DNA from 2 places in the Rhizobium sp. 1399 genome. Region 1 is predicted to be linked to the other one. Evidence: riboswitches for the same ligand, from Rfam matches in the RefSeq annotation. Region 1 holds a riboswitch; the other holds the start of a gene.
The links. Region 1 has a riboswitch for cobalamin ahead of J2X71_RS27595 (ABC transporter substrate-binding protein). Riboswitches for the same ligand answer to the same signal wherever they lie in the genome.

Region 1 (4,196 bases):
CCGCGCTCACATCCGCCGCCTTGCCATCGGCTTCCCGCGCCGAGGAGGAACAGCAGGAAAGCTGGCGGCTTTTCGTGGCTGATCACAGCCTGCCGGTCGTCCACGCCATCGACCTTGCAAGCGGTAGACAGATCGGTCGCTTCGATCTCGAAGGTTATGCCGCCTTGTCGCTGAGCGACACCGGGCGCACGGTCTTTGCCGTCCAGGGCGAAGAGAATGTCGTTCATGCCATCGATACCGGCATTGCCCTTTCCGATCATGGGGAGCATCGCGATCTCGAGGTGGCGCCGCCGAAGCTGATCGGCACGACGATAAAGGGCGAGAAGCCCGGTCATGTGGTGACGCATGGCGATGACGTGGCGATCTTCTACGATCGCACCGACCGCTTTGATCTCTTGAAAGAAAGCAGCTTGCTGCAGGAAAAGCCGGAGCCGAAGGCTGTCGATACCATCGCCGCCCATCACGGCGTCGCGGTGCCGATGGGTAATCACCTGCTGGTTTCGGTGCCGAACATGCAGGCGCCGGTCAAGGAGGGCGAACTGCCGCCGCGCCTTGGCCTGCGGGTGCTCGATCGTGATGGTCGGCAGATCGGCGATGTCGCGCCCTGCTCCGGCCTGCATGGCGAGGCGACCTCTGCTCGTCTCGTCGCCTTCGGTTGTGAGGAAGGCGTGCTCGTTGCGCGTCCGGGCGGCGCGGAAGGCCCCACGGTCGAGATGCTCGCCTATGGCGTGTCGCTGCCGCGGGGCAAGGTCTCGACGCTGCTCGGCGGCCGCTCCATGCAGTTCTTCCTCGGCAATTACGGGGAGGACAAGCTGGTGCTGATCGATCCTGACAATACGGACGCGCCTTACCGCATCATCGACCTTCCGACGCGGCGCGTCGATTTTGTACTCGATCCGGCAAAGTTCCAGAATGCCTATATCCTCACAGAAGATGGCAGGCTGCATCTGCTCGATACGGTAAAGGGCGAGATCGTCAGATCGGAAACCGTCACAGAGCCCTACAGCAAGGACGGCCATTGGCGCGATCCGCGTCCTCGGCTGGCCGTGGCCGGCGATGATATCGCCATCACCGATCCTCGCCACAGCCTGATCCGCCTTGTCAGTAGCGAAACACTGAAGGAAACGCGCACGATCCCCGTCGAGGGCCAGCCTTTCACGCTGGTCGCCGCCGGCGGCTCGGGCACCAGTCACTGAGCCTGTTGGCCGACCATACTTCGCATTCCCCACGCTTGACGTAGCCCATGGCGGCGTCATAGATCGGGGTGACGGTTCCCCGAGGAAGACTCCAAGGGGATTAATAGGGAACACGGTGCGGACGACCCAATAGGGACCAAGACCGTGGCTGCCCCCGCAACTGTAAGCGGATTGCCGGTTATATCCGGAATGAATGCCTCGTCGTTCATTCCAGGAAATCACCGGCGAGCTGGTCATATCGGGAGTGATCGCTTGCGATCATCTCCGCCGGCCTCAGGGCCATGCCACTGCGCGCGAGCGCGGGAAGGCAGATGACCGGCTGACATCCGCGAGCCAGGAGACCTGCCGTCAATCGCAATCCAATCAGCCAGGCGGGGATGCCTGGACAAGGAGCAGATATGATTGACCTTATTTCCTGCCGCTTGCCGCACGCGATCCGTCCCGATTGGACCACCCGCCGCTAGCCCTCCCTCCACGCTTTGCTCACGCATCTGCGCGCGCCGGCGTCTGCTAGCCCTTTTCCTTCCGATCGAGAGTTTCCAATGCGCCAGATTATTCCAGGCTTTTCCCTTGCGCTCGGGCTCGCCAGCCTTTGCCTGGCCGGCCTTGCAGCACCCGCCTTCGCCGCCACCCAATATCCCCTCACCCTCAGCAATTGCGGCCAGAAGGTCACTTTCGAAAAAGCCCCGGCCAAGATCGTTTCGATCGGCCAGGGCATGACCGAAGTGCTCTTCTCGCTCGGCCTTGCCGACAAGATCGCCGGCACCGCCGTCTGGGTCGGCCCGGTCCTGCCGCAATATGCCGAGGCCAACAGCAAGATCAGACGGCTGGCCGATAATGATCCGAGCTTCGAATCCGTCGTCGGTGCCGAGCCCGATCTGGTGGCCGCCGAATTCGAATGGCATGTCGGCGCCCAAGGCTCCGTCGGCAAGCAATTTGGGGATCTCGGCATCAACACCTATATCGCGCCGGCCGATTGCGTCGCCAAGATCAACACCGATGGCGGAGACGGCGTGCGCAAGGAGCTGTTCACGATGGACCTGATCTATCAGGAAATCGCCGAACTCTCCGAAATCTTCGACGTGAACGACCGCGGCGATGCACTGATCGCCGACCTGAAGAAACGCGAGGCCGCGGCCGTCGCCTCCGTTTCAGGCGCTGCAGCCAAGAACCTGCCTGTCGTCTTCTGGTTCTCCAGCAAGGAAGTGAAAGGCGATGCCTTCATCGCCGGCAAGAACAGCGCCCCTGCCTACATCCTGAAGGCACTCGGCGCGAAGAACGTCGTGACGACTGAGGAAGAATGGCCCCTCGTCGGCTGGGAAACGATTGCTCAGGCCAATCCCGCCGTCATCGTCATCGCCACCATGGACCGCCGCCGCTATGCCGCCGACGATCCCAAGGTGAAGGTGGATTTCCTGGAAAACGATCCGGTCACAAGGGAGCTCGATGCCGTCAAAAACAAGCGCTTCATCATGATGGACGCGCAGTCGATGAACCCGACGATCCGCACGATCAACGGCATCGAAATCCTGGCAAAGGGCATCGCCGCCTCCGGTCTGGCGCAGTGAGCCAGGCTGCCTTGCCACAGAGACGATGGTGGGTGCTTGCCACGCTCACCATCGCCGCCTTCATCCTGCTCGGTATCATGATCAGTCTCGCCGTCTCGATCGGCGAGATATCGATCCCGCTCGCCACCACGGCAAAGGCGGTCTCCAACCGCCTGTTCGGCACGGCATTCGAACTCAGCCGCATCCACCAGGGCATCGTCTGGGATTACCGCCTCAGCCGCGCGCTGGTGGCGGCCAGTGCCGGCGCGTCGCTGGCGCTTTGCGGCACGGTGCTGCAGGCCCTGCTGCGCAATCCGCTCGCCGAACCCTATGTGCTCGGCATTTCCGCCGGCGCCTCCACCGGCGCCGTCTGCGTCATGATCCTAGGCCTCGGCTATGGCGTGCTCGGCATTTCCGGCGGCGCCTTCATCGGCGCCGTCGTCGCCTTTCTTCTGGTCGGCATTCTGGCGGCGGGCGCGGGTGGCACCAGCGAGCGCATCATTCTCTGCGGCGTGGCGGGCTCGCAGCTCTTCAATGCGCTGACGTCCTATATCGTCACAACCTCGGCCAATGCCGAACAGGCGCGCGGCGTGCTTTTCTGGCTGCTCGGCTCGCTTTCCGGCGTGCGCTGGCCGGATGTCTATCTCTCCGTGCCGGTCGCGCTGACAGGCTTGATCGTCTGTCTTGCCCATGTGCGCGCCCTCGATGCCTTTGCCTTCGGCACGGATGCCGCAGCCTCCCTCGGCATCGCCGTGCGCCGCGTGCAGTTCACCCTGCTCGGCGTGACAGCGGCGATGACGGCAGGCGTGGTCAGCATGGTCGGTTCCATCGGCTTCGTCGGTCTCGTCATTCCCCATGCCGCCCGCTTCCTCGTCGGCCCCGCGCATGGCCGCCTGCTGCCGGCGACTGCGCTTGGCGGAGCGATCTTCATGGTCGGCGCCGACATCGTCTCGCGCATCATCATTCCCCAACAGATCTTGCCGATCGGCGTCGTCACCGCGCTCTTCGGCGCACCGGCCTTTGCCATCATCCTCTATCGCGTGCGGAGAAGCGCATGAGCATATCAGTCGACAAGGTCACCTATGCCGCCGGCAATACCGTCATCGTCAACGGCATCAGCATATCAGTCGAAAAGGGCAAGGTGCTCGGCCTGCTCGGGCCGAACGGTTCCGGCAAATCGAGCCTGCTACGCCTGATCTGCCGGCTGCGGCAGGTCAAAAGCGGCGTCATCCGCCTCGGCGACGACGATGTCTCCGGCCTCTCGCGCGCTGCCCTTGCCCGCCGCATCGCCTTGGTCGAGCAGCAGTCGACGACCGACACGCAGCTCACCGTGCGCGATATCGTCCGCCTCGGCCGCACCCCGCATCGCGGCCTCATCGCCTCCTGGGGACCCGATGACGATGCCGCCGTTGCGGAAGCACTCGCCCGCGTCGACATGACCGCGCGCGCCGGC
Region 2 (4,196 bases), 140 kb from region 1:
GGCTGGCGCCGGCTTCTCCGCCCCCGAAAGCATCGCTGATGCATGGGCAAGAAAGCCTTGCGCATTGGCGTCGCCGCCCTCGATCAGATACGCCCACAGCGCATTCAGATCATCAAGCGACACATTGGAAAACGGCGTCAGCCCCGCATCCGGCCGCGCATCGCCCGGCAGCACCGCAATCAGCGCCCCGTTACGAGCGGCAACCGCATGCAGCGCCTCCAGCGCGTAGTGAAAGTAGCTCGCCCCACCCAGCGCCCGCACGATGATCAGCTTCGCATGCCGTGCCGTGCGTTCGACGTAGGTATCGACCGACATCGGATGCTTCATGCTCATCAGGCTCGCAAGCCTGAGCGTATGCCCGCTCGCCCCGCCGGAATGAGCCGCAGCGATTGCCGCAAGCTCGGTGTCGGCGGCCGAGAGGAACAGGATATCGCCCGGCGACTGGCCGAGGTCGATGGCCTCGCCCCCGTCGCTGATTGTTCCCTGTTGGGCGAGAAGCAGATGCATCGATTATTCCCTAAGCGAGCGCTTCGATCGCCTTGCGCACCGCGTCCTGATCCATCTCATGCAGGCCGATGACGACGAGGCGCGTGCTGCGTGCTTCGCCCGGCGTCCAGGCGCGGTCGAAATACTGGTCGATGCGGGCACCCACGGCCTGCAGCTGCAGGCGCATCGGCTTGCCGGAGACATCGATGAAGCCCTTGAGACGCAGCACGTCATGCTCGGCGATAATGCCCTTCAGCTTCTCGACGAAACCTGATGTATCGGCGATAGCGCCAAGCTCGACGACGAAACTGTCGAATTCGTCGTGATCGTGCGGCGTGCCGTCCTCATGCTCCAGCTCGTGATGGGACTTGCGGTTGACGATATCGTCTTCCGTGCCGATGCCGAGGCCGAGCAGCACGCTTGCCGGCACGTCGCCATTCCTGGCCTCGATCATCACAGGCTTGCGGGCGATGCGCGAGGCGACTTCGCTCTTCACACGGCCAAGGCCGTCAGCGTCGATCAGGTCGGTCTTGTTGAGCACGATCAGATCAGCGCAGGTCAGCTGATCCTCGAAGAGCTCCTCGATCGGGCTTTCATGATCGAGCGATTCATCCTCGACCCGGCGTGCATCGACAGCATCATGGTCATCGGCAAAACGCCCTGCGGCAACAGCGGCGCTGTCGACCACGGTGATGACGCCGTCAACGGTGACTTCGCTTCTGATGTCCGGCCAGTTGAAGGCGGCGACCAGCGGCTGTGGCAAGGCAAGGCCTGAAGTTTCGATAACGATATGGTCCGGTCGCTGCTCGCGCTCCAGAAGCTTGGTCATCGTCGGAATGAAATCGTCAGCAACCGTGCAGCAGATGCAGCCATTGGTGAGCTCGATAATATCGTCCTCGGTGCAATTCTCCGCCCCGCAGCCCTTCAGCACATCGCCATCGACGCCGAGATCGCCGAACTCGTTGATGATGAGCGCAATCTTCTTGCCGCCGGCATTGGTGAGCAGGTTGCGGATCATTGTCGTCTTGCCCGCACCGAGGAAGCCGGTGATGACGGTTGCGGGAATTTTCTGCTGCATGGATTTAACCCTTCATTTTCAGCGGCAGACCTGCCGCGATAAAATACACGTCGTCGGCCGAAGCCGCGATCATCTGGTGCAGCCGGCCGGCATGGTCGCGAAACTCCCGCGCCATGCGGTTCTCAGGCACGATGCCGAGGCCGACTTCATTGGAAACGATGACGAGCCGCGCCTTTGCCTGCGGCAGAAAGGCGGCAAGGGCGGCGGACCGGGAGGCGATATCGCGCCCCTCCATCATCAGATTGGTGAGCCACAGCGTCAGGCAATCAACGAGAACAGCCCTGCCCTCGCCGTCGATTGCCGCAAGGCGCTCGGTAAGGTCGAGCGGTTCCTCATGCGTGGTCCAGGAGGGGCCGCGGTCGGCCTTGTGCTGGTCGATACGCGCCTGCATTTCGTCATCCCAGGCGCGGCCTGTGGCGATGTAGTGGCGGTCGAGGCCGCTTGTGGTGACGAGGTTTTCGGCGAAGCGGGATTTGCCGGAGCGGGCGCCGCCGAGGATGAAGGTGGCGTTGAGAAGGCTCTTGGTCATGCCACGGCCGCCCTTGGAGCGAAGGCGCGGCTCCACCCACCTCCCTCATCCCTGTGCTTGTCACAGGGATCCAGCGTGCCCAAGTCCTTGGGCACAAGAGACTCACTCAACGACGGCGTAGATTCATTCACTGCGCGGACGCGCCGTGGCTGGATTCCTGTGACAAGCACAGGAATGAGGGAGGAGAGGAAAGTGCACGCCGGGTAACGTCCACCAACAGGCACCAGACGCATCCCATCAGGGGATACCGAACCGACACCTTTCACACGCACCACCAGAGGCAGCGCTGAATCAAATCCTTCAGCCAAGACAACCTCCGTGCTGGCAGCGGGCAAACGGCCCAGTATGGGCATTATGCCCGGCACGGATGGCAGGTCTCCTGGCTCGCAGTTATCGGCCGCGACAGGGGCGACCTGATACGGTCGCCCCTGGTCGTGCCAGCGGATCTGCCTCGCCTTCCCGGCTGCGTCTCGTGAAAAGGCGGACGATTCGTAGAGATAGAGGCGTCCTGCCCCGGCTGATCACGATGCATTCCAGTGGCTTTTCCGGCATTTATCCCGCCTTGCCCGCCTGCAGAATGCGAGGCTGTCAGCGCAACGGTTAAAATACCGGACGGAAGACCCTGACTGCTCTACAGTCGCGGGGTCGGCTGTGATGAAGGCGCCCGGCTTGGGTCCGCCCCGTCACATTCCCTTTTCATCCGGAAGGCGTAAGGCCGATCCGGAACCATCCATTATGTCAATTCATGGTTAGGCTTCCGCCCCGGGCATGTCAATCGGTGCACCGGGTGCACACAGAGATCATCTCGACTTACACTACCGATATTATCGTCTTTAATCAAAGGTTTACGTCACAAAAACTTTACGGCTCAGTCGGTATTTTGCCGCAATTGCCGCTCATGCGGATGCCGGCTCCGCCCTTGACCCCCACTCCTGCCGCCTAGTTTCCCCATGATGCTCTCCCGAATGGATATTCGCCGCCTCGGCCCTCTCGGCACCGTCTTTGATCCGGGACGCCTGCGCGCGCTCATACGACACAGCGAAATGGGAATGGTCTTTGCCGGCGCGCTCGTCGGTATCGCCTCGGGGCTTGCGGTCACCGCCATGAGCTATGTCTCGGAAGAGATGCACAGGCTGATCTTCGGCATAGACGGCACGACGAGGCTCAGTGCCTCGCAAATCGACAGCAAGTTCCTGCTGATGACGGCCCCGGTTGCCGGCGGCATGCTGCTCGGCCTGTTGATCTTCATTCTCGCCAGATGGCGCAAGAAACCGATGGTCGACCCGATTGAGGCCAATGCCCTGCATGGCGGCCGCCTGTCGCTGACGGACAGCATTCTCGTCGCCATCCAGAATCTCGTTTCCAACGGCTTCGGCGCATCCGTCGGTCTGGAGGCCGGCTATACGCAGCTTGCAGCCGGCATAGCCTCGAAATTCGGCCTGAAGCTGCAGCTGCGCCGCTCCGACATGCGTGTCCTCGTCGGCTGCGGTGCAGCCGGCGCCATCGCCGCCGCCTTCAATGCACCGCTGACGGGCGCCTTCTATGCCTTCGAGCTGATCATCGGCACCTACACCATCGTCTCGCTGACGCCTGTCGTCGTCGCCGCCCTCGTCGCTACACTGGTCGCCCGCCTGCTCTCCGGCAGCGATTTCATCATCGATGTCGGCAGCTTCGGCGCTGTCCAGCCCGCCGATTACGTGCCGGCGATCGCCCTTGGCGCCTTCTGCGCCGGCATCGGCATCCTCATCATGCAGGGCGTCTCCTTCGTCGAGGAGCTGGCGCGCAAAAGCGCCATCGCGCTACCTTTCCGCCCGGCGCTCGGCGGCCTCGTCGTCGGCCTGCTGGCGCTGGTCTCGCCGCAGGTGCTGGCCGCCGGCCACGGCGCGCTGCATCTGAACCTCTCCCATGAGATCACCATTCCCGCGCTGATCGGCCTCTTCCTTCTGAAATCGGTGGCATCGGCCATTTCGATCGGCTCCGGCTTCAGGGGCGGCCTGTTCTTCGCCTCGCTCTTCATGGGTGCCCTGCTCGGCAAGCTCTTTGCCTATTCCGCCCCCTATTTCGCCGATGCGACACTGACGCCCGTGATCTATGCCGTGGTCG

Region 2: another riboswitch for cobalamin. It lies ahead of cobU (bifunctional adenosylcobinamide kinase/adenosylcobinamide-phosphate guanylyltransferase); the one in region 1 lies ahead of J2X71_RS27595 (ABC transporter substrate-binding protein).

The regions. Positions count from the first base shown of each region.
Region 1 covers NZ_JAVDSU010000011.1:12,102-16,297, forward strand. The annotation lists gene J2X71_RS27590 (hypothetical protein) at 1-1,196, shown strand, start outside; cobalamin riboswitch at 1,252-1,561, shown strand; gene J2X71_RS27595 (ABC transporter substrate-binding protein) at 1,739-2,764, shown strand; gene J2X71_RS27600 (FecCD family ABC transporter permease) at 2,776-3,801, shown strand; gene J2X71_RS27605 (ABC transporter ATP-binding protein) at 3,798-4,196, shown strand, end outside.
Region 2 covers NZ_JAVDSU010000011.1:156,271-160,466, forward strand. The annotation lists gene cobN (cobaltochelatase subunit CobN) at 1-507, opposite strand, end outside; gene cobW (cobalamin biosynthesis protein CobW) at 518-1,564, opposite strand; gene cobU (bifunctional adenosylcobinamide kinase/adenosylcobinamide-phosphate guanylyltransferase) at 1,569-2,093, opposite strand; cobalamin riboswitch at 2,445-2,839, opposite strand; gene J2X71_RS28370 (chloride channel protein) at 3,047-4,196, shown strand, end outside.